2 regions of the Pseudoalteromonas sp. SWYJ118 genome follow, and region 1 is predicted to be linked to the other one. Evidence: predicted binding sites of a transcription regulator. Region 1 holds the regulator's gene; the other holds the start of a gene.
What was found. The regulator MetJ, encoded in region 1, represses methionine synthesis genes. The targets are predictions, from matches to a motif close to TAGACGTCTAGACGTCTA.
Positions count from the first base shown of each region.

Region 2: the regulator MetJ is predicted to act here: its motif matches at 15,167-15,184, upstream of I6F48_RS01455 (methylenetetrahydrofolate reductase).

Region 1 covers NZ_JADYXC010000007.1:103,417-119,725, reverse strand. Annotated here, with positions in the region: gene I6F48_RS09300 (methyl-accepting chemotaxis protein) at 1-1,856, shown strand, start outside; gene I6F48_RS09295 (gamma-butyrobetaine hydroxylase-like domain-containing protein) at 1,943-2,317, opposite strand; gene hslU (HslU--HslV peptidase ATPase subunit) at 2,380-3,708, opposite strand; gene hslV (ATP-dependent protease subunit HslV) at 3,720-4,238, opposite strand; gene I6F48_RS09280 (SPOR domain-containing protein) at 4,318-4,845, opposite strand; gene priA (primosomal protein N') at 4,866-7,052, opposite strand; gene rpmE (50S ribosomal protein L31) at 7,283-7,498, shown strand; gene I6F48_RS09265 (malic enzyme-like NAD(P)-binding protein) at 8,187-9,428, shown strand; gene metJ (met regulon transcriptional regulator MetJ) at 9,511-9,831, opposite strand; gene metB (cystathionine gamma-synthase) at 10,121-11,368, shown strand; gene metL (bifunctional aspartate kinase/homoserine dehydrogenase II) at 11,539-13,884, shown strand; gene I6F48_RS09245 (penicillin-binding protein 1A) at 13,949-16,309, opposite strand, start outside.
Region 2 covers NZ_JADYXC010000001.1:291,120-307,428, reverse strand. Annotated here, with positions in the region: gene I6F48_RS01515 (ATP-binding protein) at 501-3,167, shown strand; gene rimI (ribosomal protein S18-alanine N-acetyltransferase) at 3,243-3,710, opposite strand; gene I6F48_RS01505 (hypothetical protein) at 3,697-4,002, opposite strand; tRNA gene I6F48_RS01500 (tRNA-Trp) at 4,067-4,143, opposite strand; gene guaA (glutamine-hydrolyzing GMP synthase) at 4,299-5,876, opposite strand; gene guaB (IMP dehydrogenase) at 5,979-7,448, opposite strand; gene xseA (exodeoxyribonuclease VII large subunit) at 7,584-8,924, shown strand; gene I6F48_RS01480 (hypothetical protein) at 8,937-9,617, opposite strand; gene cysE (serine O-acetyltransferase) at 9,653-10,471, opposite strand; gene I6F48_RS01470 (hypothetical protein) at 11,177-11,581, shown strand; gene I6F48_RS01465 (helix-turn-helix domain-containing protein) at 11,583-11,903, shown strand; gene I6F48_RS01460 (M16 family metallopeptidase) at 12,095-14,977, opposite strand; gene I6F48_RS01455 (methylenetetrahydrofolate reductase) at 15,228-16,184, shown strand; gene I6F48_RS01450 (hypothetical protein) at 16,268-16,309, opposite strand, start outside.

The DNA of each region.
Region 1 (16,309 bases):
TCAAACGACGTTTACAGTTAAACGCAGTCGTTGTTGGTTTAGCAATGGTGGTCCTTTTATGCGTAATAATTTATGAAGCGAGAACAACGTTAAGCTTAAATAAAACAATTCAGCTTGCTGAAGAGCTTAATATCCATGAATTAGAACTGCGTAAACATGAAAAAAACTTTCTTTTTTATAAACAAGAAGAAGCATTAGACTTATTTGAACAAGATTATAACCAGCTTAAAAGTAAAATTGCTAAGTTGAATGTAATTATGCAAGAGCAGGGTATCGAAACCCAAAAAATAAGTAATCTCGATAATTTGGTAAGTGCTTATAGCAATGACTTTATGAGTGTTGTTGTGCTACAAAAACGCATAGGATTACACCCAAAAGATGGGCTGTATGGCGAACTAAGAAGTGCAGTACACGAGGTCGAAAGCTTGCTCAAAGAGCAAGATAATTACAAACTCTTATCTTCTATATTACAATTAAGACGGGCTGAAAAAGATTTTATGCTACGTTTTGATCTTAAGTATTTAACTCGATTTGATGAAGGGGTTGATACTTTAAAGCAGCAAATCGCTCAGGCTCAATTTGATACGGGGTATACAGCTCAATTAAATGGCTTTTTAAATTCCTACCAAACGCAATTTCAAGCATTGGTCCAGGCACAGGTTGAATTGGGCTTAGATTTAAATTCAGGAGCACTTGGAAAAATGCGTAAAAGTGTTGAACAAAGTGATGCAATCGTTGCGCAGATACTATTAAGCACTAAGCAGCAGGTAGATAAAAGCGTTGAACAGGCACAATTTTTAGCCATTCTTATTTTTGTGATTGCTGGCATTATTGTTTTAATGTTGGTTTATTTCACGAGCCGCTCGATTATTGTGCCTATAGAGCGGGTTTATCACACCATTAACGACATTCGTCGTAATAATGATTTAAGCGTGATGATAGAGCAAACAGGTAAAGACGAAATTACCACCATGACGGTCGACTTTAATAGTTTAATAGGCGATTTTAAAAACTTAATTAACGAAGTTAATGGTGCTTTAAATACGCTTAACATAGCAACAGAGCATTTATCAGAAAGTACCGCAGCAACAAGCTCCGGTATGCAAGAGCAATTACATGAAGCCGACATGGTTGCAACTGCAGCCACCGAAATGCAGGCGACGATTCAGGATATTTCACATAATACTGAAGCGGCTGCTAAAAAAGCAGAGTCAACAAACTTAAGTGCTCAACAAGGGCGCAGTGAAGTTGACTCTACCGTTAAGCACATTAGAGCCCTATCTGATTCGTTAGGGAATGCATCAAATGTAGTATCGCAACTTGAAAAAGATGGCGAAACAATTGGTTCAGTGCTTGATGTAATTCGGGGGATTGCAGATCAAACAAATTTACTCGCACTTAATGCGGCAATAGAAGCGGCACGTGCTGGTGAGTATGGTCGTGGTTTTGCTGTTGTTGCAGATGAGGTTCGTTCATTAGCGAAGCGTACTCAAGAGTCCACGAGTGAGATTGAAGGTATTATAAGTACCTTACAGCAGCGTACTCAAGAAGTGGTGAGTATTATGCACAAATGTCGTTCTCAAGGCGATGAAAGTGCCTCGCAAGCAATTAAAGCAGGTGAGTTATTAGGCGCAATTACTGAAGATGTACAAACAATAATGGAAATGAGCTCTCAAATAGCGGTTGCTATTGACGAGCAAAGCCAAGTGGCATCAGAGGTTAATAAAAATGTAGTAAGAATTCGCGACATTGCGCAAGATGCAACTGAACATGCTGCTAAAAACGCCCAAACTAGCGAAGAAGTATCTGAGCAAGCTAGAGTGTTATTTAGCGCTATTGATAAGTTTAAAGTGTAACTAACCTGAACTCTGGATAGTAAATATTTTAACCAGGGTTTAGGTTAACTAATCTAAAAATACCCACCTAAAGTTACCAATAAGGTTTAAGGAATAAACTTTATTGGTACACTGTTTTTGTTTTGTTCGTGCTCGGCTACGCGTGCCGAATATTCATCGCTCAACGTTTGTTGCTGCGCTTGTAGTTTTTCAAAGTAACTCCAACTGAACAGTCCGCTATTGTGACCATCATCGAAATCTAAACGCAGTGCATAATGCCCAACAGGTACTATGTTTTTTATACCTACAGATTGTTTATTTAAAACCAATTTCATAGGGCCAGAGCCATGGCCTTGCACTTCAGCAGAGGGAGAGTGAACGCGTAAAAATTCACAGCTAAAGACTGCTTGGCTATCGTCGTCAAAATAAACATCTAAATTTTTACTCACGCTGTGGTAATGCACTTTTGTAACGTGTTTCATTTTATATACCCCATTAAAAAGCCCCCAATCTGGAGGCTTTTAGTATAACGTTTATATTCGTTTTATAGAATGAAGCGGCTTAAGTCTTCATCTTCAACAAGTGCACCTAGATGTTTTTCAACGTAAGCGGCGTCAATAACAAGTGATGAACCTGCTTTTTCAGAAGCATCGTATGAAATTTCTTCCATCAATCTTTCCATCACAGTATGCAAGCGACGAGCACCGATGTTTTCGGTTTTTTCGTTAACTTGCCACGCAGCCTTAGCAATACGCTCAATAGCATCATCACTAAACTCAATCGTTACTTGCTCAGTTTTAAGGAGCTCTCGTTGTTGCTCAGTAAGCGATGCATGCGGCTCTGTCAGGATACGTTTAAAGTCATTTGCAGTTAGTGGCTCAAGTTCTACTCGAATCGGTAAGCGACCTTGTAGCTCAGGTATCATGTCTGATGGTTTAGACATTTGGAACGCACCTGAGGCAATAAACAACATATGGTCAGTTTTAACCATACCGTGTTTAGTGTTTACTGTTGAGCCTTCAATTAGCGGTAGTAAGTCGCGCTGAACACCTTCTCGGCTCACATCAGGGCCTGAAGAATCACCACGTTTACAAATTTTGTCTATTTCATCAATAAACACAATACCGTTTTGCTCTACTGCAAAAATAGCTTGTTCTTTTAGCTCTTCAGGGTTTACTAATTTAGCGGCTTCTTCTTCTGTTAATAGTTTGAAGGCTTCTTTAATTTTTAACTTACGTTTAGTGCGTTTATCGCCGCCCATGTTTTGAAACATGCTTTGTAACTGGTTGGTCATATCTTCCATACCAGGAGGCGCCATAATTTCTACGTTTGATTGAGCTTGCGCTAGTTCAATCTCGATTTCTTTATCATCTAATTGACCTTCACGTAATTTTTTACGAAATGTTTGGCGAGTAGATGAAGTATCGTCGCGTTGGCTTTCGCCATATTGATCTTTAACCGGTGGTAAAAGTGCATCTAAAATACGCTCTTCTGCTGCTTCTTCGGCGCGATGTTTAAACTTTTTAGTTTGCTGTTCGCGAGTCATTTTAATTGAAACATCAACGAGGTCACGTATGATCGTATCTACTTCTTTACCAACATAACCAACTTCAGTGAATTTAGTCGCTTCTACTTTAATGAATGGTGCGTTAGCAAGTTTTGCTAAACGGCGGGCAATTTCTGTTTTACCTACGCCTGTTGGACCAATCATTAATATATTTTTTGGTGTTACTTCACTGCGTAAATCTTCATTTAATTGCATGCGGCGCCAGCGATTACGAAGCGCAATAGCGACTGCTTTTTTAGCTTTAGCCTGACCTATAATGTGCTGATCTAGCTCGTGAACAATTTCTCTTGGGGTCATATCAGACATAATAGTTCCTATTATAATTCTTCGATTGTTTGGAAGTTATTAGTAAATACGCAGATGTTGCCTGCAATAGTTAAGCTTTTCTCTACTATTTCACGAGCGCTTAAATCTGTATTTTCTAAAAGGGCGGTTGCAGCTGATTGCGCAAAGTTACCACCACTACCAATTGCAATTAAATCGTTTTCTGGCTGAACTACATCGCCATTACCGGTAATAATTAAAGAGGCTGTTTCGTCTGCTACAGCGAGCAGCGCTTCGAGTTTTCGAAGTGCACGGTCACTTCGCCAATCTTTAGCCATTTCTACTGCGGCTTTAGTTAGGTTACCTTGGTGCATTTCTAATTTGCTTTCAAAACGTTCGAAAAGAGTGAAGGCATCAGCAGTACCGCCGGCAAAACCAGCGATTACTTTGCCATTATAAAGACGTCGAACTTTGCGGGCGTTGCCCTTCATTACGGTGTTACCAAGTGAAACTTGGCCATCGCCGCCAATTACAACTTTGTCGCCGCGGCGAACACTTACGATAGTAGTCATGTTATTCCTCATCATCGAGCTGCAGAGGCAACTCGTAAAAAACGATTATGATGAGGTTATATGGGTGAATGGTTTATTTTCAAGTCCAGCCCCAAATTCCGCAGCCGACTATTTTTACACGTTTAAGTTTGTTTTTATCGCTTTCGGCTTGGCGTTTGGTTTTATAAGGGCCTAAACGTACTTTATACCAAGTGCCATTGCTGCCTTCAGCCTGTTTGATCTCAGAAATGAGCCCTGCAAATGCGATTTTAGCTTTTAATGATTCAGCTTGTGCATGAGTTCTGAACGAACCGCATTGCATAACATAAGGACCTTTTTGCTCAAGTTCTTTTACTTCAACTTGAATCTCGTGGTTTCTAATTTCTTTAATAAATTCCGGTGTACGTGGAATAACAACTTCTACTTTTGCGGGTGCAGTTGGGTTAGCTTGTTTTTCGACAAGCTTTGGATCGGCATTACTTTTTATAAACCATAGTGTGTAGGCAAAACCACCTACAAGTAAGATGGCTATAACGGCTAAAAGAATAGGAAATGGTTTTTTAGCGGGTGCGTTTTTTTTACTGTCTCTGCCTGCAGGCTTTTTATTAATATAATCGTGCTGTGCCATGGTGTTATTTTGGCCTTAACCTAAATCATGTCTATAGGGTCTACGTCTAAGCTCCAGCGTACTTTTTGTGCAAGTTTACTGGTACTTAAATAATCAACCATTTGCGCAAGGTACTGATGTAATATGCGACGATCTTGCGCTTGAATATGCAATTGAAAACGATACATACCTGCGACTCTTTCAAGTGGGGCAGGGATCGGACCGAGCAATTGTATACCAGATACCCCATTCACAGGAACCAAATCCGTCAAAAAATCGACGACTAGTTTAATACTATGTCCTTGTGCACGCACAATGGCCATATTTGTAATGGGCGGTAAGTCAGCATCATCGCGCTCACTAAGAGCAAAGCGGGCAAAGTCTTGGTAACCATTATTAACTAAGTCTTGCAAAAGAGGGTGTTCTGGAAAGTGTGTTTGTAATAACACTTGACCAGGCTCACCTGAACGTCCAGCACGCCCCGCTACTTGGGTGACTAATTGCGCTAAATGCTCTGTCGCTCTAAAGTCGCATGAGTATAAGCCGCTATCTACATCTAAAATTATAACAAGGCTTACATCTGCAAAGTGATGGCCTTTGGCAAGCATTTGTGTGCCCACTAAAATGCGTGCGCCGCCTAGGTTTATTTCATCAAGTGCTTTTTCAAGGCTACCTTTACGGCGAGTTGAATCGCGGTCTATACGAGTAACAGGTGTATCAGGGAATTCGGTCGATAAAAACTCTTCAATTTGCTCTGTGCCTTTACCGTTAGGAAATATTTGCGTACTTCCACAGTCAGGGCATTGGTGAGGGACAGGGTACTGGTCGCCACAGTGATGACAGATCATTTGCCCAATCGCTTTATGAAATGTAGCGCTGGTACTGCATCGTTTACACTCGCTCAACCAACCGCACTCATGGCAAATAAGGGTGGGTGAGAAACCTCGGCGATTTAAAAATACCATAACCTGTTTACCGCGATTTAAGTGCTGACGCATAGTAGCAAGACTTGCATGTGCAATACCTGCTTGGTCGGGCTGACCTTTCATATCGAGTAACTTAAACTGATTGTCAGTCGCTGTTTGCGCACGCTCCGTTAAACTTAATAGCTGGTATTTGTTATTAATTGCTTTGTGAAGTGTTTCAAGCGCGGGTGTGGCGCTGCCTAATATAAGCGGGATTTTATGCTGAAAAGCTCTGTAAGCGGCTAAATCACGAGCATGGTAACGAAGGGTATCTTGTTGTTTAAATGACGAGTCGTGTTCTTCATCAACAACAATCATACCGAGTTTTAAAAATGGCAGAAAAATACTCGAACGTGTGCCAATAACTATCGCACAACTGCCTTTTTCGCAAAAACGCCATGTTTGTAAACGTTCGTTGTCGGTAAGTGCTGAGTGCCAAAGCATAATGGGTGTATCAGGAAAGCGGCGGCGAAAACGGTTTACGGTTTGTGGTGTTAGGCCGATTTCGGGCACGAGTACGAGGGCTTGCTCGCCACGTTTGAGTACTTCTTCTAGGCACTGTAAATACACTTCGGTTTTACCGCTGCCCGTTACGCCTTCTAATAAGAAGCTGCTAAAGCCAGTACTTTGATTTATAGCTGTGCAAGCAACCGCTTGTTCTTTATTAAGTACTGGTTTACTACCGACGGTTGGAGCAACACTTTGCCATTGGTTATCGTGCTCAATAGTTTGTGTTATGAGTTCTTTATCTATTAAGCTATCTATTGTTTTTTTACTAAAGCCCAGTGCTTTTAACTCAGTTAATGATGACTTACCTGATTGCGATAACTGCTTTAATAGGTTGAGCTGTGTTTTAGCTTTTAATGACGGTACTTTTGCACCTTTTTCTGTCAGGGCAACCATATTAATACTGGTTTTATCAGGTGATTCACCTTGGCGAAGTGCACCAGGTAGCGCTATATGAATAGTTTCGCCTAATGGATAGCAATAATAGCGGGCAGTAAAGCTAAGGAGTTCTAAATGCTGGGCACTTAAAATAGGGGCGTCGTCTATTACCTCTATAATATTTTTAATTTTATTTAAAGGGACGTCGGTACTGCTTTTAATACCCAAAACAACCGCTACTTTTTTTTGATTACCAAAAGGTACCAAAACTCGCATGCCAGGTAGTAAGGGAATTGATAAGCCACTGAGCTGTTCTTCTATTTTATAATCAAAGGTGCGTGGAAGCGGGACTTTAATAGCAACTTCAACAAAACTCATAACAACTCAACCCGTAAAATTAATGCTGTAATGTACTAAAAATAACGCTAAAAACCTACTAGCAATAGTGCTTGAGAAAGAGATTGTTCACTTTTTTGGCAAAAATATAAATAAATACTTGTGTGGGGGGAGGTTGTTGGATAAAATCCGCCACCAACAAATTTGTTTTAACGACGTATGGTGCCAAACTCCGGGTTTGGAGAGCGATGCGGCCTTAACTAGAGGTTCCTATGAAAGAAGGTATTCACCCTAAGTACGAAGTAATTTCTGCAACATGTTCATGTGGAAATAAATTCGAAACTAGCTCAACTCTTTGTAAAGACATTCACTTAGACGTATGTTCTGCGTGTCACCCGTTTTACACTGGTAAGCAAAAAGTTTTAGACACTGGCGGACGTGTTGATCGCTTCAACAAGCGCTTTGGTGCACTTGCCAGCAAGAAGTAATTATTGCTGTTTAGTTAAAAAAAGCACCTTAGGGTGCTTTTTTTGTGCCTAAAATTTGTTATTTATTATCTTAAACTAACCTACATAAATCTTTGAGCAATTTAACGAATTAAATTGCACTATAACGTCGTTAAAAAATTTTTATTTAGAACAACTAGATACAAAAATTTTTGCCTAGTTCTAGCGTAATTTTCTTAACGTTAAATAGACCCCATATATAAGCAGATTGGTATTATTTCGTTGATTTTAACTATCCCCTCCTTTTGCATAACTATTTCCTATTCTTATTCTGAGTATGCATAATCCTTTACAGACAAATCGATAGATATTCTCTATATTTTAAATAGTACAATTTTTAACTAGGTTGATAAAAGTATCTAACGTGGGCTTATCTGTTTTTAAAGTAGGGTAGTAGGCTGTTATTCTAAGTTTATGCTGATACTTTAAGTATACATTTTATAAGATTTTGATAGGCATAAAAGCACCTTAAAACTTACTTTTTAGGTGAATTTTTATTTATTAAATGTTGATATAATCCTGCAAAGTTACTGAAAAACCTCTTAAAATTATAGGATATAGCATATAACAGGATAGACCTGATATTGCTTGGAATTTAAAAATAATAAGGGTATCGTACCCCAAGACTCCATCTCTCACTTTAACTTAAATTGCAGGATACCATCGCGTTATGTCTGACTTTCGTGAACAAGCACTACATTACCACTCACATCCCGTACCAGGTAAAATTAGCATTGAGCTTACAAAACCAGCTGAAACGGCTCATGATCTTGCACTTGCGTATAGCCCAGGTGTTGCCGAACCTGTACGTGAAATAGCTGCAGATCCTGCAAATGCTTATAAATATACGGGTAAAGGTAACATGGTTGCGGTTATTACTAATGGTACTGCAATTCTAGGCCTTGGTAATTTAGGTCCTTTAGCGTCTAAGCCTGTAATGGAAGGTAAAGCGCTATTGTTTAAACGTTTTGCAGGGCTTGATTCTATCGATATTGAAGTTAAGCACAAAACAACAGAAGACTTTATTAATACGGTTGCCAATATTGCCGACACATTCGGTGGTATTAACCTTGAAGATATTAAAGCACCAGAGTGTTTTGAAATTGAAAAAGCATTAATAGAGCGTTGTAGCATTCCTGTTTTTCATGATGATCAACACGGTACTGCCATTGTAACGGCTGCTGGTATGTTAAATGCGCTAGAAGTACAAGGTAAGTCAATTGAAGATGCAATTATTGTATGTTTAGGTGCAGGCGCTGCCGCTGTTGCGTGTATGGAGCTGTTAATTAAGTGTGGTGCACTGCGTGAACACATTTATATGCTTGACCGCAAAGGTGTTATTCATACCCGCCGCGATGACTTAAATGAATATAAACAGCTTTTTGCTAACAATACCGATAAGCGTACATTGCAAGATGTAATTGCAGATGCTGATGTGTTTGTGGGTGTTTCTGGTCCTAACTTATTAGCGGCTGAAGATTTAAAGCTAATGGCTGCAAAACCAGTTGTGTTTGCATGTTCAAACCCAGATCCTGAGATTGATCCTGCACTTGCGCACGGCGCACGCAACGATTTAATCATGGCAACAGGGCGCTCTGATTACCCTAACCAAGTTAATAATGTTTTATGTTTCCCGTTTATTTTCCGTGGTGCACTTGATGTACGTGCAAGTGCTATTAACGATGAAATGAAAATTGCTGCAGTAGATGCTATTCGAAGTATTGCCAAAGAGCCAGTACCTGCAGAAGTTTTAAAAGCCGCTGGAGTAGATAAACTAGAATTTGGTGCGCAGTATATTATTCCAAAACCAATGGATCCACGTTTACTGCCGCGTATAGCAAGAGCTGTTGCACTTGCTGCTATTGAGTCAGGTGTTGCACAAATTGAGCTACCTGAAAACTATATGCAGTAAATCTATACAGTAGAGCTATGCAATAAAATTTAGACATAAAAAAACCTCAGTAATTACTGAGGTTTTTTTGTCTTTGTAATATTTATTCTTCGTTTAAAACGGGTACTTCTAGACCCATTTCTTGCATTATTTTTTTAACTTCTTCTGGTACTTTTTCGGCGTTATCTTTACGTAAGTCATCGTCATTTGGTAAAGGTTGGCCAGTAAAAGCATGCAAAAATGCCTCACATAGCAATTCACTATTTGTAGCATGGCGAAGGTTATTGATTTGACGACGTGTACGTTCGTCAGTTAATACCTTTAATACATTTAGCGGGATCGAAACGGTGATCTTTTTAACTTGCTCTGATTTTTTACCGTGTTCTGCGTATGGGTGAATATACTCACCATTCCATTTAGCCATAAGATGTATCGTTGCCTCAGATTATTAATTTCTCACACGGTATAAAAAGCGTGTAAATATGCGTGAAATTCTATCGATTTAAAAAAGATAGTCAAATAATAGATACCGATCTATCTTAATAAGCCTATTGTAGGTGTAAAGATAAGCACACTTTTGTGAGCTAAAATGTGTTATTCGCAGAAGCCCCTTCTACTTTTAGCCATCTAGAGCTTTAAAATACTTTGACTTATCAAAACGGATAACTTACTCTTTTAGACGTCTAAACATCCAAATTAATCAGGTGACGAATATGAGCGAAAAAAACAAAGCGACCATTGCTGTACGTAACGGCGTTGATGCTGATAAACATCATGGTGCGGTGGTACCGCCAATTTATTTATCGACTACTTATTCGTTTGCCGACTTTGATACTAAGCGTGAGTATGATTATGGTCGTAGCGGTAATCCTAATCGTGATATTTTAGCTGAGACGCTTGCTAAGCTTGAAGGTGGCGCTCGTGGCATAATTACAGCTACAGGCATGGCTGCCGTGCATTTAGCTACTCAGCTACTTAATAGTGACGATACGTTAGTAATTCCACATGATTGTTATGGTGGCAGCTATCGTTTATTTACATCTTTACAAAAACGCGGACTACTAAAGCTCGAAATATTAGATTTAACAAAAGAAGAAAGCCTTCAACAAATTTTAGTAATTAAACCAAAGCTTATTTGGATAGAAACCCCAAGTAACCCAGTACTTCGTTTAACAGATATTAAAGCGGTGACCGATGTTGCAAAGCAATGCGGTGCATTGGTGGCTGCAGATAACACGTTTTTGTCGCCTGCTTTACAAAATCCTCTTAAGTTTGGTGTAGATATTGTGGTGCATTCAACCACTAAATACATTAACGGACACTCAGATGTAGTAGGCGGCGCTGTTATTGCCGCAACACAAGAGTTAGGCGATGAGCTTGCTTGGTGGGCTAATAACATTGGTATTACGGGTGCGCCTTTTGATAGCTATTTAACGCTTCGTGGTTTACGTACTTTAAATGTGCGCCTAAGGCAGCATCAAGAAAATGCACTGGCAATAGCTAAGTATCTTGAAAGCTCTGAATATGTAAGCCAAGTTTACTACCCAGGTCTTGAGTCACATCCTCAACATGAGCTGGCTAAAGCACAGCAACTTGGTTTTGGTGGCATGGTGAGTTTTGATATTAAAGGCGATATAAACGACGCTGCGGCATTTTTAACTAGCCTTAAAACGTTTAGTTTAGCTGAGTCACTAGGTGGCGTAGAGAGCTTAATTTGTCACCCTGCAACTATGACGCACGCAGGTATGGAGGCAACAGCACGTTTAGAAGCGGGTGTGGGCGATACGCTTATTCGTATTTCGGTAGGTATTGAAGATATACACGATTTAGTCGCTGATTTTGAACGAGTGTTTGAACTTGTAAAACCAGGGCAAAATAAAAATGTTGGCCGTGTAGGCAAAGGAGCAGGCACTCCTGGTGGTAACGTTAAATTAAGTGCAGCCCGTCCGGCGCTTTGGTAAGTAATACCAATCCGCAATAATACCTAATCAATTTGAGGGATTAAACCGCACGCTAACTTCGTTAAAAATTTCTCATATAGAACAACTAAACAACGAAATTTTTGCCTTGTTATCGACACGGTTTTCTTATCCTCAAAATAGACAACTTAATTAAGCGAATTGGTATAAATATGGTCAATTGTGTACATAAATTTGGTGGTTCAAGCTTAAGCTCAAGTGAGCGCTATCAAAGCGTAGCTAAAATAATTATTGGGCATACTCAGACGGGCGACTGTGTTGTGGTATCGGCTGCGGGTAAGACAACCGATACGCTAGTATTACTTTGGCAAAGCTATCAAAAACAAGATACTCAAGCAGTCGCTGATATTTTACTGCAGTTAAATAACCATCAAAGTGATTTAATAGAGCAGCTATTAGAAGCCGATTTAAAACGAAGTGCACTTAAAACACTAAGTATCGAACTTAGCTATATTGCAGAACTTGCTCAAGCTGAGCAGCTAAAAGAGGCTGCATTGCTTGCACATGGCGAACTGTGGTCAGCACGTTTACTCGCTACTTATTTACAGCAGCTAAATATTGAGGCATGCGCTCAAGATGCACGTACTCTTTTTACCTTAAATGATGGCGAATTAATGCATGCGCAAAATGCGCAGCAATGTGGGCAGTTAATTTTGCCTAATAAAATAAATGTTGTTACTGGGTTTATTGCCGCAGATATCAAAGGCGAGACAGTAACGCTTGGCCGAAATGGCAGTGACTACAGTGCAACACTACTTGCAAATTATTGCCATGCTAAGCAAGTATGTATTTGGACTGATACACAGGGGGTGTATAGCACTGATCCTCGCAAGGTACAAAAAGCGATTAAGTACGGCAAAATTTGCCGTGGACAGGCTAATTTATTAGCTCGTTTGGGTAACCCTGTATTACATGCAAAAACACTATCGCCACTTAAAAACACAGATATTAAGCTAGCTGTTCGCAGTAGTTTTGACGTACAAGCAAGTCCAACAGATATAGTAAAAGAAGGTTCAGCGAAGAAAAAGCGCTTTATAACCACGTTGCAAAATGTTGACCTATTAATGGTTGAAGGGTTAAGTGAAGGTGAGGTTGCAAGTGTTAGTCAGCTTATTCAGCATAGCCTTCATCACTTTAACCATAATGGTGAAGTGTATTTAGTAGTACCGGCTGCACAAACATATCAAGTTATTAATTACTTTGCGGGTAGGGCAAATATTAGCGAGTCAAATTTAAACGGTTGTGCAATTGTAGCGCTTGAGCAAGACGTTAATACATTAAGCTTACAAGCATTAGATTTATTAAAACTCCACAGCATAAAACCTCGTTTTGTCCATCAAGATACTGGCTATGCTTTATTGCTTACCGATCAATTTATAGATAGTGATATACAAAGTGACTTACACGATAAGCTAATTAATAAAGGCCAAGAAATCGCAATTATAGTTGCGGGGCTTGGTAACGTTGGCGACGTTTTCATTAAACAGTTATCGGCACAATTTGAGCGTTTATCGGATGACTTTAGTATTAAATTAGTCGGTCTAATTCGCTCTAAAAAAATGCTGTTTAATGCAAGTGGTATTAATACACAGCAATGGAAAACTCAATGGCAGCATGAGGCAAATAGCTATCAATCTGCAGATTTACTGAATGCTATAAATGAGCTCGATTACGAGCATAAAATTGTAATTGATATTACCGCAAGTGAACAATTTAGCTTGTTATATCCAGACTTTGTAGATAGAAACTGTCATTTAATTAGTGCTAATAAATACGCTGGAACAGCACCTACTACTTGGTATAAAGCACTTCGTAGTAATATTAAAGAACGTAATTTACATTGGCGATATAACACCAGTGTAGGCGCTGGCTTACCTATTAACTTTGCTTTGGCTGATTTGCAAAATAGTGGCGATAAAATAACACGTATAGAAGGTGTTTTCTCAGGCACGCTTTCGTGGTTATGCAGTAAATATGATGGAACAAGGCCATTTTCTGAGTTGCTACTGGAAGCTCAGAAAATGGGATTCACAGAGCCAGACCCTCGCGAAGATTTATCTGGGCGAGATATGCAGCGTAAGCTACTTATTTTAGCTCGAGAGCTAGGTGTTGAGCTTGAACTTGACGATATTAGCTTATCGGCATTGATGCCAGATGAACTTGCGCTGGGAAGTTGGGATGACTTTTTAAATAAAAAAGCACAGCTAGACGCGTTCATCGAAGAGCATGCAGTGACAGCAAAGTCTAAAAATTTAGTACTTAGATATACGGGCTTGTTAGAAATCACACAAGGTGAAGTAATTGCTAAAGTGGGAATAGCGTATGTGCCTAATGGCGATGCATTAGCAAACCTTACACCTGGCGATAATATTTTTGTAATTAATAGCAAATGGTATAGCGATAACGCATTAGTGATTCAGGGGCCAGGAGCGGGTAGAGAAGTGACCGCCGCGGGTGTGCACTCTGATTTATATTGGCTTGTTCAAAACTTAAAATAAACCTTTGGTTTAAACAAAAACGGCAGCTTAAATAAGCTGCCGTTTTTGTATTACATACATATTATTAAAATAGCTCTTCTTCTGTTTTAGTGTCTTCTTCAAATATATCGTTAGGCTGAGATAGCACATACTTTGTAGGTGCAGTACCTTTTTCAAAATATTCAAATCGACTCGTGTAATCATTTTTATGGCTAAGTAAGCCGGTAGCTAAATCAATACGAATAGAAACAAGTCCCTCAGGCGGCTCAATTGGGGCTTCAGGCTTGCCTTCAAGTGCCGCTTTCATAAATTCAACCCATGCTGGCTGCGCGGTTTTAGCGCCAGATTCCGCACCTGATATTTGGCTGCTATCTAGGTTGTTGTTATATGTAGAGCGACCAAGAGCGTTGCCCGGATTATCAAAGCCAACCCAAACTGAGGTCATCACATTACTATTAAAACCGCTAAACCAGGTATCTACTGAGTCATTAGTTGTGCCTGTTTTACCTGAAATATCGCGACGATCTAGCGCTTGTGCTCGCCAACCGGTTCCACTCCAACCTGTTTTATGAGCCCAGCTACCACCCCCCCAAATTGCACTATTCATAGCATCAGCAATTAAAAATGCATTTTGCTTAGAAATAATTCTCGGCGCACATTTTTTCGTTTGCTCCATTTCATCATCACTATTATGCATCGAGAGAGCATTGTGTGTTGGCAAAGGCTCTTCGTCACAGGCAAGAGCAGGGTTTGCTTTAAACAATATATTGCCGTAAGCGTCTTGAATTTCTGAGATAAAGTAAGGTTCAATTAAATGACCGCCATTGGCAAATGTGCTCATGCCTCTTGCAAGTTCAAGCGGGGTAATAGAAGCACTACCAAGTGCTAATGATTCACTACGATTAATGTCAGCGTCTTTAAAACCAAATTTTAGTAAGTGATCAGCTGTACGTTGCAATCCAACACCACGTAGTAAGCGCACCGAAATAACGTTTTTAGACTGTGCTAAAGCACGGCGAATTCGAATAGGACCGTTGTAAACAGCAGGGCTGTTTTTAGGGCGCCATGCTACGCCTTGGCTCTTATCCCATTGGTTTATAGGTGCATCATTTAATATAGACGCAAGCGTGTAACCTTTTTCAAGTGCTGCTGAATATATAAAAGGTTTTATATTAGAACCCACTTGACGCTTAGCTTGTATCGCTCGGTTGTATTGACTTTGCTCAAAGCTGTAACCCCCTACAATAGCTTTTATTCTACCGTCTTGTGGATCGAGGGATACAATAGCGCTTGATGCTTCTGGTATTTGGCTTAATAAGTAGCTGTTATCTTCGTTTTGACGTACCCATATTTGCATACCTGGCGTTAAAATATCAGTAGCTGCTTTTGGAGCAAAGCTTTGGCGGTAGCGAGTAATATACTTACGCGCCCATTTTAAACTATCCCAACTGAGAGTTGTTTGCTCACCGTTTTTAAGTAGTACTGTAGCTGTTTTATTATTAACACTGAGTACTGCTGCAACTTTTAAAGTGCCTAACTCATTTACGCTCTGTAATTTATTGAGTATTTGTTGCTCAGTTAAAGCTGGTTGTGTTTCAGGATTCCATAAAACATCAGTTGGACCTCTAAAACCATGACGCATATCGTAACTGTGTAAGTTATTTACAAGTGCGTTTTGCGCTGCTTTTTGAACCTTTGACTCTACTGAGGTAAAAATTTTAAAACCAGAGTTGTAAGCTTTATCTACCCCATAGCGCGAAACCATTTCAGCGCGCACCATTTCAGAGATATACGGTGCGTATAAGTTTATTTCTGCACCGTGAAAATAAGCTGTAATAGGTTGGCTAGTTGCTTCGTTATATTGCTCTTGTGTTATATAGTCTTCGGTCAGTAAACGGCCTAAAACTACATTTCGGCGCGCTTTTGCACGCGTTGGGTTACGAATTGGGTTTAAAGCTGAAGGTGCTTTAGGTAAACCTGCAATCATCGCCATTTGCGCAAGTGTTAAATCTTTTAGCTCTTTACCGTAATAAACTTGCGCTGCTGCACCAATACCGAAAGCACGATTACCTAATTCTATTTTATTAAGGTAAAGCTCTAAAATTTCGTCTTTTGTTAACACTCCTTCAATATGAAGCGCTATAAATATTTCTTTAACTTTACGGATATACGCTTTTTCGCGTGTTAAAAAGAAATTACGAGCAAGCTGCATAGTAATAGTACTTGCACCTTGTTTTTTCTCGCCAGTAGATATAAGAACAACAGCCGAACGTACTATACCAATAGGGTCTATGCCTATATGATCGTAAAATCGATTATCTTCTGTCGCTAAAAATGCATTAATGAGTGTTTGAGGAATTTCATCAATAGTCACTGGAATACGACGTTTTTCACCAAATTGATTGATTAAAAGCCCATCTTTAGTGAATACTTGCATAGGAGTTTG
Region 2 (16,309 bases), on a different contig from region 1:
CAATGGTTGGTTATTAGCTGATCTTTTTTATTAATATGGGTTTTGGGAAGCCTAACTGCAAATGAGGTACAAAAAAATCAGTAATAAGCCAAATAAATAGGATCAGCACACAATACACCAAGCCTCTGCACACCATTAGAATTTTTAAGCCTTGCTTGAGAATATAACCTAGTGGCCCGGCTAACAGCCCTGCGTTAACCCACTGGTATTTATAACTGAGAGTAAATTAGAATATTCAATTTTAAGTGATAGCATTTATCTTTAAAAAATGACTTTAAAAGATGTAAATTTATGTAAACTTTTTTGAACAATAAAATAACGGTTATAAGCATGTAACTTATTAAATTAAAATAACTTAATAAAATAAAAAAACACCAATACAGAGCTAAATACCATGCAACTACTGATTGTAATTTAGCCACCAAGACCGCCACAAGCTTGTGTAATAAAGTCGTAACGCATATTATTGATAGATTGCATGGAGGATAAGTCGTTTGGTCATGAAAACCAGTAAGTTAAGTATTAGATTATTATGGTATATAACACCCCTTGTTATTCTACCGCTGCTATTTTTAGGTGGCTTTACGCTCACCAATGTAACTAATTCAACACAAAAACAAGCTGATTTAATAATGAGCCGTTTTGTTGAGCAACAACAGCAAAAAATATTTAATTATATCGACTCTTTTCACTCTACAGCAAAACTACTTTCAACCTCGCCAGTACTTAGTGATTTTTTAGCAAACGACATTCGTGCCAACGGTAATTACACCCGAAAACTTGGCGCGCTTATGGATGTATTTGCCAGTTACAGTGAGGCTTATCCCGATATAATTAGCATTAATTTAGTTTCAGCCAGTGGTAAAAGCGATGCCTACTACTCTAACAACCTAACAACAGCGCCTAAAAGCTACCCGTTTTTTAATCAAGTATTGCAAAGTAATTTAAGTAAACAGCAATTTATGATTCAAAAGGATGATGGCACCACTAGTTTGTATTTTATTCAACGAATTTATAGTGTTGATTACTATTTAAAACGACCACAGCAGCTTGGTTTTATTGTAATACATATAGAACCTTCAATACTAAACTCTAGTATTTTAGAAGCGCCATATAACAACACGCTTAATTTAATGTTGACTAAAGACGGGAAAATTTTATTTAGCTCCGATTACAATATGCGTGGCCAATACATAAGCGAGTACGAACTTAATCAAGTGCACGACCTCGCTGATATCGGCATGCTTTCAACTATTGAACTCTCAAGCATAGACAAAATAGAGCGAATGATTTTTGCAGTGCAAATGCCCGGGGGATATTATTACGTATCGACCATTCCCAAAGGGGTGCTTTATCAATCAGGTAAAGCCATAAGTTTAATAACAGGCTTAATTGTTATTATTTCGGTGATCACCCTGCCTATATTAATTTTTGTAGTGGTCCGTAATTTATTACTTAACCCAATTGAGTTACTCGGGGCTGCCAGTCATCGTGTTGGTGATGGCGATTTGTCGGTGCACTTACCAGCTCATACAAATGATGAAGTAGGTGTTTTATTTAACGACTTTAACCACATGGTTAATCAAATAAGGCACTACCAACAACAGCTTGAAGAATACAAACACCACCTTGAAGATAAAGTGGAAAGTCGTACCCAAGCACTTGAAGCTATGAACAGCCAACTTGAGTTAGCTATTGGCCAAGCTGAGCAAGCTAATCAACTTAAGAGTCGTTTTTTAGCTAACATGAGTCACGAAATACGCACGCCGCTCACGGCCATTATGGGCTTTACAGAGCAGTTACTACACAACGATAAAGTAGCGAATGACAAACAACACCTAAGCACTATTTTACGTAATTCAAAACACTTACTAGAGTTAATAAATAACATACTCGATTTATCTAAAATTGAAGCTGAAAAGCTGGCTGTTGATTTGTCAGCGTTAAATGTAGTGCAGCTTGTGCACGACATTGAATCAATTATTCAACCACTGGCACAAGAAAAACAATTAACCCTTAATATCGACTATCAACTGCCGCTACCTCGCACCATTTATAGTGATGTGACCCGCTTAAAACAAATACTTATAAACATTGCTAATAACGCTGTTAAATTTACCGAAAATGGCAGCGTGTCTATTTGTGTGCATTATTTACAAGCAAGTCAAAAGCTAGAGTTTGTAATTAAAGATACTGGTATTGGTATGTCTGAGCATCAAATAGAACGTGTATTTAAGCCGTTTGAACAAGCCGATGCCACAACTACACGTCGTTTTGGTGGTACAGGTCTTGGGTTGTGTATTTCTAAAAACTTAGCACTGTTACTTGGTGGCGATGTAAACCTTGAAAGTGAAGTGGGTGTAGGTAGCCGAGTTACAATTAGGGTGGCATGTCAGCTATCTGATGATCAACCCATGCTTGAATTTTTAACGCAAGACAGCCAGTTAATACCAGAGAAAGACCCTCTCTTATCGTTTGCAACCAATAGCTTCGACGCCAATATATTAGTGGCTGAGGATAACCCAGATAACCAACTATTAATTAAATTATTACTGCAAACCTGGGGTCTTGAACCCGATATTGCCAGTAATGGCGCACAAGCTGTAGAAATGGCGCTCGTAAACGACTACCAACTTATTATTATGGATATGCAAATGCCTGTAATGGGCGGATTAGAAGCGACTAAAATGCTTCGTCATGCAGCGTATGATGGCCCTATCATTGCCCTTACTGCCAATGTAATGAACCATGATATAGGCACTTATCTAGAAGCTGGTTGCGACAAAGCACTGGCTAAACCCATTGATAAAGATGCTCTTGAAAATGTACTCGTAAGCTACCTGCATCTTGAAAAAGATAATCAAAATAAATGGGATAGCCTATTAAAGAGCGAAAAGTTTCAGCAAATTGCCGATAATTACTTAGCTAACTTACCTACATATTTAGAAGAAGTTAAAGCTTTGCAGCATTGTGATGATTGGGAAGCATTAAGAGGTATAGCGCACAGTGTTAAAGGCAGTTCTGGATGCTTTAACTTTGATGAAATTTACCATAGCGCTGCGGCACTTGAAGAGAACTTAAAAAGTAACAATAAAGTACCAAGAGACGAGCTGGTAAATGATTTAATAGCAGCCATTGAGCAAGCAATTAGCGACAAAGTAACCTAAAAAGTAAACTTACAAAACGGTACAAATGCAGTACTTTAGCGGCTCTATATTTTAAATGCTAATTACCGACTTTAATTATGAAAAGTTTAAACCTAGCGCCATACCCATTAAAATAGCGTCTTCAAAGCCATTTTTAGCAGGGTTATCGCTTGGGTAGTAGTTTTTACGCACTGACATCTCAGCAAAGCCTGCGCGCTCGTACAGCGCAATAGCACGCGTATTTGATTCGCGTACTTCTAAAAAGAGGTTTTCAGCATTTTGCTGCTCACCATATTCAATAAACTGCGCTAACAACTGCCTTGCAATACCCTTACTCTGGTGACTTGGTGTTACACAAATATCCATAAGTGTAAAATCAGGCCCTGCTTTTTCACCAATATAAAAACCAATCATGCTCGCCTCATCAAATGCGGCAACATTAAAATAGCGCCCGCCTATACATGAACCCATTGTATTTAAAGTCCACGGATGGCTATGACACGCTGTTTCGATGGCCATTAATTGAGGTATTGCAGTTTCATCTACTGATTTAAAGTTTATCAAGGTGTTCACTCATTAAAGCCCATAAAGCACGCTTCTCAGAGGCGTTGAGCTGTGGGGTTGGCAATGTAAGCTTATTGTCGTTTAATTGAATCTCACTGCCCTGTACAACGCTATTTATAATAATAGGTTCTGCACTGAGTTTAATGTCTGCAAGTAGTTGCTCATTTAGCGTTAAAGAACTAGCTATCGTGCTTTGCGATAAAGTATTAGCTTGATCATTTGCTTGAGGACAATAATGTTGATTGAGTTCAAGATTTTCTATATCAAAAATAGCTGCGTAACGTGGATGCATAACAACTCAGTAGATTAGACATTTGAACAATATAAGAAGTAATAAAAACGATGTAAAGAAGAAATGGCAGGGGCGGAGAGATTCGAACTCCCAACCATCGGTTTTGGAGACCGCTGTTCTACCAATTGGAACTACGCCCCTGCAATGACGACGAATTATAGAGAAGTTTCGCCAAAGGTAAAGAGAAAAATCACTCTTTTAGTTTAACTGCTTTTTAAATAAACAAAACGGCGAATTAGCATGCTAATTCGCCGTTTTTTAATCACTTAAAATTAGTTAATTAAAACTAAAATTAATTATTCCCATTCGATAGTTGCAGGTGGTTTACCTGAAATATCGTAAACAACACGAGAAATACCGTCTATTTCATTAATGATACGGTTTGATACCACACCTAAAAACTCATAAGGTAAATGTGACCAGCGCGCTGTCATAAAGTCGATTGTTTCCACACAACGAAGTGATACAACCCAATCGTACTTACGTGCATCGCCCATAACCCCTACCGATTTAACAGGTAAGAATACAGTAAACGCTTGGCTTACTTTATGGTAAAGCTCAGCTTTGTGAAGCTCTTCGATGAAAATCGCATCAGCGCGGCGTAATAAATCACAGTATTCTTTTTTGATTTCGCCAAGTACACGAACACCTAAACCAGGTCCAGGGAAAGGATGACGATAAAGCATGTCGTACGGTAAACCTAGCTCTAGGCCAATTTTACGTACTTCGTCTTTAAATAACTCACGTAATGGCTCAACAAGACCCATTTTCATGTCATCTGGTAACCCGCCCACATTGTGGTGAGATTTAATAACATGCGCTTTACCAGTTGCAGATGCCGCTGATTCAATTACGTCTGGGTAGATAGTACCTTGCGCTAACCATTTTGCATTTTTAAGCTTTTTAGCTTGTTCATCAAATACATTAATAAACGTGTGGCCAATGGCTTTACGCTTATCTTCTGGGTCTGACTTACCTGCAAGGTCATTTAAAAACTGCTCTTCAGCTTCAACTTTAACAATGTTTAAACCAAATTTATTACCAAACATGTCCATTACTTGCTGGCCTTCGTTTAAACGAAGTAAACCATTATCAACAAATACACATGTTAGCCTTTCGCCAATTGCACGGTGAATAAGCATAGCCACTACCGATGAATCAACACCGCCAGAAAGACCTAAAATAACTTCGTCATCGCCAACGGTTTCTTTAATACGCTCGATAGCATCATCGATAATTTTTGCTGCAGTCCACAATTTTTCACAGCCACAAATATCAATAGCAAAACGCTCTAATAAGCGCTGACCTTGATGCGTGTGCGTTACTTCCGGGTGAAACTGTACGCCATAAAAACGTTTTTCTTCGTTAGACATTGCAGCATGTGGACAAGTAGATGTTTTAGCTGTTGTTGCAAAACCAGCTGGAATATCCATTACTTTGTCGCCATGACTCATCCATACGTCGAGTATGCCGTTGCCACCATCGGTAATATGATCTTCAATTGCATCAAACAATGCACAATTACCTACTTTTTCAACTTGTGCGTAACCAAACTCTTTTTTATCAGAGCTGTGTACACTACCACCTAGTTGAGCAGCCATTGTTTGCATGCCATAACAAATGCCTAACACAGGCACGCCTGCATTAAATACGTACTCTGGAGCGCGCGGGCTGTTTTCAAGTGTTGTTGATTCTGGGCCACCAGAAAGAATAATACCTTGTGGGTTGAACTCGCGGATTTGCTCTTCAGTCACATCCCATGCCCATAGCTCACAGTAAACACCAATTTCGCGGATACGGCGCGCGATTAATTGCGTGTATTGTGAACCAAAGTCTAAAATGAGAATTCGTGAATCGTGAATATCTTTGCTCATGGAGTATCTCGTAAAGTCTGATGCTAAATGTCATTTGTTAATGTAAACGACTAAAAAGAGGGCTTGCAAAGCAAGCCCAGTATATTAAATTAATTACGCTGCTTAACCTAAGCGGTAATTTGGTGCTTCTTTAGTGATTTGCACATCGTGTACGTGCGATTCACCCATACCCGCTGAAGTAACGCGTACAAACTGTGGTTTTGTATTAAGCTCTTCAATTGTTGCACAACCCGTTAAACCCATAGCACTACGTAAGCCACCTACTTGCTGATGAATAATCGTTGCAATTGGACCTTTGTAAGCTACGCGACCTTCAATACCTTCAGGTACTAACTTGTCTGCTTCGTTTGATTTTTGGAAGTAACGATCTGATGAACCTTCTTTTTGATCCATCGCGCCCAATGAGCCCATACCACGGTAAGACTTGTAGTAACGACCTTGGTATAATTCAACTTCACCTGGTGCTTCTTCTGTACCAGCGAGAAGAGAACCCACCATTACACACGATGCACCAGCAACAAGTGCCTTAACAATATCGCCAGAAAAACGAATGCCGCCATCAGCAATTACAGGAATGTCGCGACCTTTTAAGCCTTCAACAGCATCTGAAATAGCGGTAATTTGTGGAACGCCACAACCGGTAACAATACGTGTAGTACAGATAGAACCTGGGCCTATACCTACTTTAACTGCGTCGGCGCCAGCGTCTGCAAGTGCAATCGCACCTTCTGCTGTAGCTATGTTACCGGCAATAATTTGTAAGTCTGGGTACTCTTTGCGAGTTTTAGTAACACGGTCAATAACACCTTGAGAATGACCATGCGATGTATCGATAAGTAAAACATCAATACCCGCTTCTACTAATGCAGCAATACGCTCATCAGTACCAGCACCAACACTTACAGCAGCACCTACACGTAAACGACCTTGGTCGTCTTTACATGCGTCTGGTTTGTCTTGGGCTTTTTGGTAATCTTTTACTGTTATCATGCCTTTAAGTTTAAAAGCGTCATCAACAACAAGGATTTTTTCAATGCGGTGTTCGTGCATTAAGCCTAAAATTTCTTCGCGAGCTGCGCCTTCTTTAACGGTAACAAGCTTTTCTTTTTTAGTCATAACGGTAGAAACAGGCTGTTCAAGCTTAGTTTCAAAACGCATGTCACGGCTAGTTACAATACCAACAAGTACATTGTCGCTATCGGTAACTGGAAAGCCTGAAAAACCTTTTTCGTGCGAAAGCTCAATTGCATCTGCAATTGTTAAATCGGCAGTAACCGTTACAGGGTATGAAACAATACCTGCTTCGTAGGTTTTAACTTTACGTACGTTTTTCGCTTGTTCTTCAATAGTCATGTTTTTATGAATAAAACCAAGACCACCTTCTTGCGCAAGGGCAATAGCTAAACGAGCTTCTGTAACAGTATCCATAGATGCTGAAATAAGCGGCAAGTTAAGTTTGATACCACGCGTTAAGCGAGTTGAAATATTTGCCGTGTGTGGCAAAACAGTAGAATGACCAGGTACTAAAAGTACGTCATCAAAGGTAAGAGCTTCTTTAGCGATTCTAAGCATTTTGGCAACTTCTCACATGTGGATCTAAGATAAGGAATTGCGGCCAAATTTTAACAGCGTTGTTGCCATGAGTAAATAATATTTAGCAAATATTTATGATAAAGTAGTGCAATAAATAGTTTTAGGTTGTTTTTTATGTTTTCGAAGCCTTCGCAGGCGGTTTACACCGTTTCACGCCTTAATAGAGAAATTCGCACAATCCTTGAGCAAGGTTTTGCATCTTTAGTGCTCACGGGCGAAATTTCTAACTTTATTACCCCTGCATCTGGACATTGGTACTTTTCGTTAAAAGACGATAAAGCACAAATTAAAGCCGCAATGTGGCGAGGCAATAATCGCAACCAAAGCTACCGCCCTGTAAATGGCGCACAAGTTACAGTAAAAGCGCGTGTATCGCTTTATGAACCTCGCGGTGACTACCAGCTTATTGTTGAGCATATGGAACCCGCAGGCGAAGGTCAGCTAAAACAAGAATTTGATGCGCTTAAAATGCGTTTAGCCGCCGAAGGATTATTTAGCTCTGCTCACAAACAGCCATTACCCCAAAATATTAATCGCATTGGTGTTATTACCTCAGCAACCGGCGCTGCTATAAAAGATATTTTAACGGTACTCAAACGCCGTGCACCGCAGCTAGAAGTCATCATTTACCCTGCTATGGTACAAGGCAAAGAAGCGCACGTGCATTTAATTAACCAAATTGAATTAGCCAACACACGTGATGAAGTAGACGTACTTATTTTAGGGCGAGGCGGCGGATCACTTGAAGATTTATGGTGTTTTAATCACGAACAGCTCGCCCGCGCTATTTTCAAAAGTGAATTACCGATAGTAAGTGCGGTAGGCCACGAAATAGATACCACTATTAGCGATTACGTTGCTGATGTTCGTGCAGCGACTCCATCAGCCGCAGCTGAGCTTGTAAGCCCTAATACGCAAGAGTTACACAACAAAGTAACGCAATTAGTTAATCGTTTATCTAACGCGTTTAAGCACGGCATTGCCGACAAGCGCGCACTAGCAACGCAGTTACAACACCGCCTTAATTTATGTCATCCGCGTAATCAGCTTAATCAAAAATCACAACGTTTGGATGAGCTAAGCATTGCGCTGCAACAGGCGATGCGTAATCGTTTATACCAACAAGAACGCACACTCAATAACTTAACGCCGCGTTTAATGCGCCAATCACCCGATAAAAAACTCGCTACAGCAAGCCATCAACTTTCGCAATTACAAGCTAGGCTAAACCAAGCTATACAACATCAGTTACAGCAAGCGAATAATAGCTTAGCACTGCAAGCAAGCAGGTTAGATTCAGTAAGTCCGCTTAATGTTTTAGCGCGCGGCTATAGCATCACTAAAACACAACAAGGCAAAGTGGTTAAATCTGTGGGGCAAATTAAAACAGGCGATGTTTTGATTACAGAGCTCGTTGATGGCTCTATAGAATCACAGGTTATACCTGTTACATAAAGTTGGTATTACTTAAAACTCTGTACTTAGCAACAATTTAAGCTCGCTATCGCTTGATGTGGAGGTAGTGCTTTTAAATTGTTGCCAAAACTCTTGCTTCATCAACTCGTCGTTTAGCTCTCGCCATTGAGAATTATCAAATGTGTCGTTATCAGCGGGTGCGGCAAGTTCAAATTCACATATCGTCGTTTTACATTTTGCGCTAACAACATCGGGTATAATCGCTAAATCAGCTGTTAATAAAAAATCTTGTAATGCCATTTCAGTACGATAAGCCCATTCTTCGTCACGCGTTTGCTTTTCAAATTTATCACGTAAAATCTTCTCAAAATCTGAAGGACCTCTCATTTGCTTTAAAATGCTTTTAACTGTCGCTTTCTGCTCAGCAAGTTGCTGCTTAAGCTGAGTTACTTGCTCTTCTAAAGGTAGCTCATCAAGCATTTGGGTTTCTGAATAGGTTGGAGGCGTCTCTTCAGCGGGCTCTATACTAGCGACTTGCTCAGGTACTGCAGAGTCTGCATTACTTAATACCTCATTACTTTGTTGTCCAGTATGAAGCTTTTGCTGTTTTTCATAACTTGGCTGCGACTTAACAGATTCTGGATGACTTGAAGCTGCATTAAAGTAGCTCCAAGTTAAACCTACACCCGCAATAAACCCAATCCCTAGAGCCAATAAACTATTCTTGTTCATGTTAATTCCTTTTAAGTTTTATTATTTTTAATTACTTATAGCATTGCACTCGTGTGCGATTCGTTTTCAGGCTCAGGATTTGCTAAAAAGTTTTGGTTCATACTTTGCGCCGGACACTCACAATCCGGTCGACCAATAATTTTAGCGGGCACGCCAACAGCGGTTGTGTGTGGTGGAACATTGCTAAGTACAACTGAGCCCGCACCAATTCGTGCGCCCTCACCTACTTCAATATTACCAAGTACTTTAGCGCCGGCGCCAATTAATACGCCCGCTCTAATTTTGGGATGACGATCACCCTGCTCATTGCCTGTACCGCCAAGCGTTACAGATTGCAAAATTGATACATTATCTTCAATTACCGCTGTTTCACCAATAACAATACCGGTTGCGTGGTCAAACATAATGCCTTTACCCACTTTACATGCTGGGTGAATATCGACCCCAAACACTTCAGAGTTACGGCTTTGAATAAAGCGCGCTAGCTCTTTGCGGTTTTGTTGCCACAAGCAATTAGCCAAACGGTGCGCCTGAATAGCATGAAAACCTTTTAGATTTAATATAACCGTAAGATAGGTTTCTGATGCAGGGTCGCGGTCTTTTACCGCTTTAATATCCTCAGCAACAAACGAGAGCATACGGTCACATTTTACAAATGCTTGATCGAACAGCTCTCGGATAGTGAATGCCGATACCACCGCATCAGCCAACTTATTAGCAACAATAAAGCTCAATGCCGAACCTAAACAATCATGATTCAAAATGCATGAATAAACATGACTTGCTAATAATGGTTCACGTGTTACTACATCGTTAGCTTCTTCGCGAAGCTGTTGCCAAATTGCATGACGCATAATACTGCACTGCCTTAAGTTGATATAAAATAGCCTTTTCCCAAGTCTAACGGATTTAAAGCCTAAGGTGTTAATCCCTTAGTTATTTGTTCTGGTTATTAGATATAACTAGGGCGTGTTGACCTTTGGTGATTGGGTTTGCAGCAGTATGTTTGGTTTTTAGGCAAGGCAGAGCCTATGTAGTGTGGTTATTCCCCATTAATGGGCGATAACGCAGCATAAAGACCAAACATGCGCTGCCCTCTGGGTTCTTTCTAGGGGCGATTAACTCTTTGTTGCCTACACGGATGTAGATAAGAGGCGTGAGCAGGACGCGGAAGCTTTGTTCGGTTTTTACTTATTCTTACAGGGATGTAAGTCAGTAGAATAACGCAGGAGCAGTTATCGAGCCCACTAGGTTACAAACCTCGCGCCGCGATTAAATCGCCCCTAGATTGAACAAATTTCAATCCACAGAGTTCAACACGCCCTAGCAACCAGAAATGATATTTTAAATACGTACCCACTTTTTAGATTAAGCTATACGACAGTTGCTAAAATTTCCAATACATACTTAAAATATAATAAATTAATAAAAATCAAAAGCTAACAACATATGACAGTTCACCTGTCATATGCCAAAATACATACTGGCGTACAGCTGACGGCGTAAATAACAAAAACAAACGCTAAATTAGCATCATCAACTCAACAAGGATAACGATGATGAAAAACGATGTATTAAATACAAGAAAATTAGGTTACAAATTTTACTTTCAAGATGGCGATAATCAAATAGCGTGTTTTGGTAGCTACTTTACAGGGAAAGAAGAAGTATACGTAAATGATGAACTTATAAGTAATAAGCGTAACCAAAGGATTCACAGTGGCCATCAATTTAATATTGGTGACAATGATTTTAAAGTAATGTTTGAAATGCGTAATATTTTAACTGGCAGGTTAGAGTGCTCACTTTATAAAAATGGCCAATTTATAAAAAGTTATGAACAATCATCATTATTAAATAACCCAAAAACTTCGTTAAAAGTGCTTTTTGGCTGCTTTTTTGGAGGCCTAGTTGGTGGCTACTTGCTAATTATAATTTTAGAATTCTTGATTAGGAAATTTTAAAATGCAACTTAATCCTAAAACAATAAAAGAACTTAGGCAGCAATTTAATTGGACGCAACAGCAACTTGCCGATGCCTGCGATGTAAGCTTGAGAACAATCCAACGGGTAGAAAAAGAAGGCGCGGCATCAAAAGAAACCACAATGGCTTTATGCGCGGTTTTAGAAGTACGCCAGGGTAAATTAATTAAGCTTGATGAAGATACAACACCTCTCGGTGGTGCAACAACTTTAAACAAGCACACTATAACCACGGTGTTAGCATTGTCATCAGTAGTCAGCTTCATATTAGGCATGATAACTGTTTTTTTTATTATGAAATAAGGAGCTGCAGCAATGTCAAAATATGAGTCGAAAGAGCTACGTGGCCACATCACTTTAGTTGTAATAATAAGTGCAATGATACTTTTTGGGTTAGGTGTAAAAATTGGTTCAATACTATATCCAATACCATAAAAAATGCCCCAATATATGGGGCATTTTAATTATCTTAACTTATATAACTATTTAAACCTTCATTGAAATACTTTATCAACTTTCATCACTTCAATATTTTTTGCAGGAATTGCTAATTTGTAATCAGCAATTACTTTATCTTCAGCCACTAATTCGGCAGGTTTATCGGTATTGTAAACCATTGGTGATGTTTGCTCAGACGCTAAACGTTTTTGCATATCAGCGCCGTCTGCGGTTATAAACACATATTGAACGTTGTCTGTTTGTAGGTTTTCTTTAATAACGCGATTTACATCAGCAACGCTTAGCGTTTTAAGTTTGTTAGTTACGTAACTTACAAAGCTATCTGTGTTGTAAAATTCGCTATCAAGTGCGTAACCTAATTGGCGGTTTTGACTTGCAACCATTTGCGGTACAAAGTTAATTAAAAAGTTACGCGTGGCTTCAAAGTCATCTTCGCTCATAGCATTTTTAATTAGCTTATCTAGCTCAAATAAAGCCGTACGAGTTGCAAAGTGCGCATCGTTATTAGAGCGAAGTGGGCGTAACCACACTTGAAATATTTGCTCAGAGCGCCCTAGGTTTGCATCAGGCTTGGTTTGAAACATACCACGTGGAAAGTATTCAATGTATGCGTAATCGCCGTAGTTCATGCCGCGGGTTTCACGAATGCGCTCATACAAAAAGCTGTTAGAACTACGGTGCTCACCAAAGTACGAACGCACAAGCCAAAGTGCTGTCCAGTCTTCGCTACTTCTTATTGTATCAATAGGAAAACCAAACGATACCGCAGTCGATTGCGCCGACTTTTCTACAATAGTTGCATGATGACCTTTAAGCGCTGGTGCATCAGGAATACTTAAACGGCTTTGATCACCTTTTGGTAGCGTTGCAAAATCGCTCATCATTTTAGCTTTAAGTTTTGCAGGCACAGCCCCAATTAAGCCAACCGTGAGTTTAGATTGCGTAAGCTCGCTGTTATAAAATGCTTTAACGTCATCCAGCGTCAACGCTTCTAAATCAGAAATATCACCGTAGTTGTAGCTTTCATAAGGATGATTTTTGTAAAGCGCGCTGTATAGCACTTCTTTGCCTAGCTCTTCATCGTTAGATGCTTTTAAGCCTGACTTAATACCGTCGATCATTTCTTTTTTGAGGCGTTTAAAGTCATCCTCTCTAAAGCCTGGGTTTAGTAATTGATCGCTCACAAGTGTATACCACTGCGACGCGTTATCTTTATGAATACGTCCTTGAAACGACAGCATTTCTTTATCTATTTGATAACCAAAGCTACCCGCAAGCGGATAAAGTGCTTTTTGAATATCTTTATAGCTTGTCGCCTCTGAGCCACCTTGTGCAAGCATAGCCGCAGTTAACGCAGCAACGCCTTTTTTGCCTTGAGGGTCGGCAGCCGCACCGGTATTGAATAAAAAGTTAACATCAATTAATGGCGAGCTATTGGTTTTATCAAGTACTTTAAATACAGGAGCCGCAGGTGCTTGTTTAAGCTTTGCAGTAAGCGCATTTAAATCAACTTCTTGCTCAAAACTTGGCGCTTCATCAAGTGCCGACATTGTTAATGTGGTACGTGCGTTATCAGTAAAGTATTTATTAGCAACGGCTTTAATATCTGCGCTGGTGATGTTATCTGCCGATTTATACAGCTGGTTTATAACCTCAGGATCGCGCTTAAAATGCATGTAGCTGGCAAGGGTTGATGCAATCGCTTGCGACGAATCTAAACCATTAATAAAGCTGTATTTAAGGTTCGATTTTAAATCACTCAGCTTTTGCTCATCAACAAGCTCAGTGCGTGCTTTTGCATAAGTTCGGTTAATGGCATCGCGTGCAGTGGCTAAATCGTCTGCGTTTTCTACTTTAACAAATACGTGTAATAAACCCGGATCTTTAGTCTCTGGGTTATAGGTAAACATTTGGCTGGCAATTTGTTTGTCGACCACTAGCTCTTGATATAAATCTGAATTACTTGAAAAATAAAGCTGTGAGATTAAATCAAGCGCCGCTCTGTCTTTTTTAGCAGGCTCCCACGCAGCGCCTTTGTACGATACAAGTAACCAATGACCTGGTAGCGCTTCATCTTGCTGGTGCAAATATTTTGGTGCTTGTTGCACAGGCTCTGCTTTAATGTCAGCAATATAGTTACCCTTTTTCCAGCTGCCCCAATGCTTTTTAACCATTGCCATTGTTGCTTGCGGGTCTACATCGCCCACAATAACAAGTGACACATACTCAGGCTTATAAAACTTAGCAAAAAATTCTTTACCATAGGCCATTTGATCAGGCATAGCTTCTATGTCTTTAAAAAAGCCCATAGTGGTGTGTTTATACGTGTGCTTATCAAACGCCTCTTCGCGTACAGCGCTTAATAATTTACGAATTGGGCTCGCGTTGTTTTTTAAGTACTCACCTTTTACCGTTTGTGCTTCTGTTCTAAATTGCTCTTCGGTGTAAGTTAAGTTTTGAAAAATATCAGCTTCAAGCTCAAGTACTTTATCAAGATGCTGCTTTGAAAAGTTTAAATGGTAGTTTGTAAAATCGTTTGTTGTATAAGCGCGGTTATCAACACCTGAATTTTTTAATATGTCTGAGTACACATCTTCAGGGTATTTTTGTGAGCCTTTAAACATCATGTGTTCAAAAAAGTGAGCAAAGCCTGTTTTGCCCTCTTCAACTTCGTTACGCGACCCAACCGATACCGGAATTTGCAGCGACACTACATCAGGGTAGTCGGTTTTAACAACCATGACACGTAAGCCGTTTTCTAGCTCTTCAATTAAATAATCTTGCGAGAAAACACGGTCATCAGCTTTATTTACTTGTTCTTGTTGTGCTGTTGTTTGCGTGCTTTGGTTTTGTTGCATGGCGCAACCTGTTAACGCCAGCGATACCGCTAAGCTGGTTGCTAATAATTTAAATTTCATTGTTGTCCCTTTTTAAATTGAGCAAATTTGTTGTCAGATTTAACTCTTTAATTATGCCCCAAAGCCAATAAATATAAGAGCCCAAAGGGAATTTATTATGTAAACAACTGTGTCAATTATAAATTATGGGAACAAGTACTATGAATAAACATCATGTTAGTTGAAAAACTTTCACTAAATAAATCTATCTAGACGTCTAAATGGCTGCTATATTAAATCCATCAAAACAAACTTAGCTGGAATGAGGATTATGGCTTTATCACTAAAAGAGAAGATAGTGGACACCAACCAAGGTGTTTATCTTATTGGTACTACCCCGCCTAAAATTGGCACCGATAAAGCGCAATTAAAAACCATTGCAGAAAAGCTATTAGGTCGCTTACACGAAATTGAATACGACGGCGTGATAATTTACGACATTCAAGACGAAAGCAGCCGAACTAATCAAGACCGTCCATTTGCGTTTAAACAAACCGTTGATCCGCGTGAATACAGCCATTTAATTCGTAATTTATCTGCACAAGATGTAATTACTTATAAAAGTGTGGCGCAGCGTGGCGTGGGCGAATTTAAAGATTGGTTAAGTGAAACTAAAAACGACTACGATTTACAAAATGTAGTTTTAGTAGGTAGCCCGTCATCGGTAGGCGATATAAAGTTAAGCCTGCCAGATGCATATAAAGCATTGGCTGAGCAATCAGATGATTTCTTTTTAGGTGGCGTTACTATTGCTGAGCGCCATTTAAGCAAACGAAATGAGCACGAACGATTAATAGAAAAAACAGCACAAGGTTGTCAGTTTTTTATATCGCAAGCTGTTTACGACGCACAAGCGACTATAGAGCTAATTACTAGTTACGCGCGTACATGTAAAGCACAAGATATTACACCACAACGTATTATATTAACGTTTACCCCGTGCGGCGGCGAAAAAACCTTAGACTTTATGAAGTGGTTGGGTATTTCAGTGCCAGAAGCTACAAAATGGCGCATGCTTGATGCAGACAATACATTAAGCGAATCAGTGCGTATTTGCCGCGAAAACCTCGACTTAATAATTAAAAGCTGTGCGCATTTAGATGTGCCGCTGGGATTAAATATTGAAAGCTTAACAAACCGTAAAGAAGAAATTGACGCGTCAATTAACTTATACCGTTTATTAAAGGCAACAATGGAATTAAATCTAGCTGAAAAGCTAATAGCTTAGGGCTTAAAAAAATTCACACCCTTCTTGGCAAGCCTAATGGCTTGCTTTTTTATGTATAAAGCTAGAACCGAAAAAAGTAAGGCTTAGATCCTTGGAGTTCCGTGTAATTTACCTCGAACGGAAGT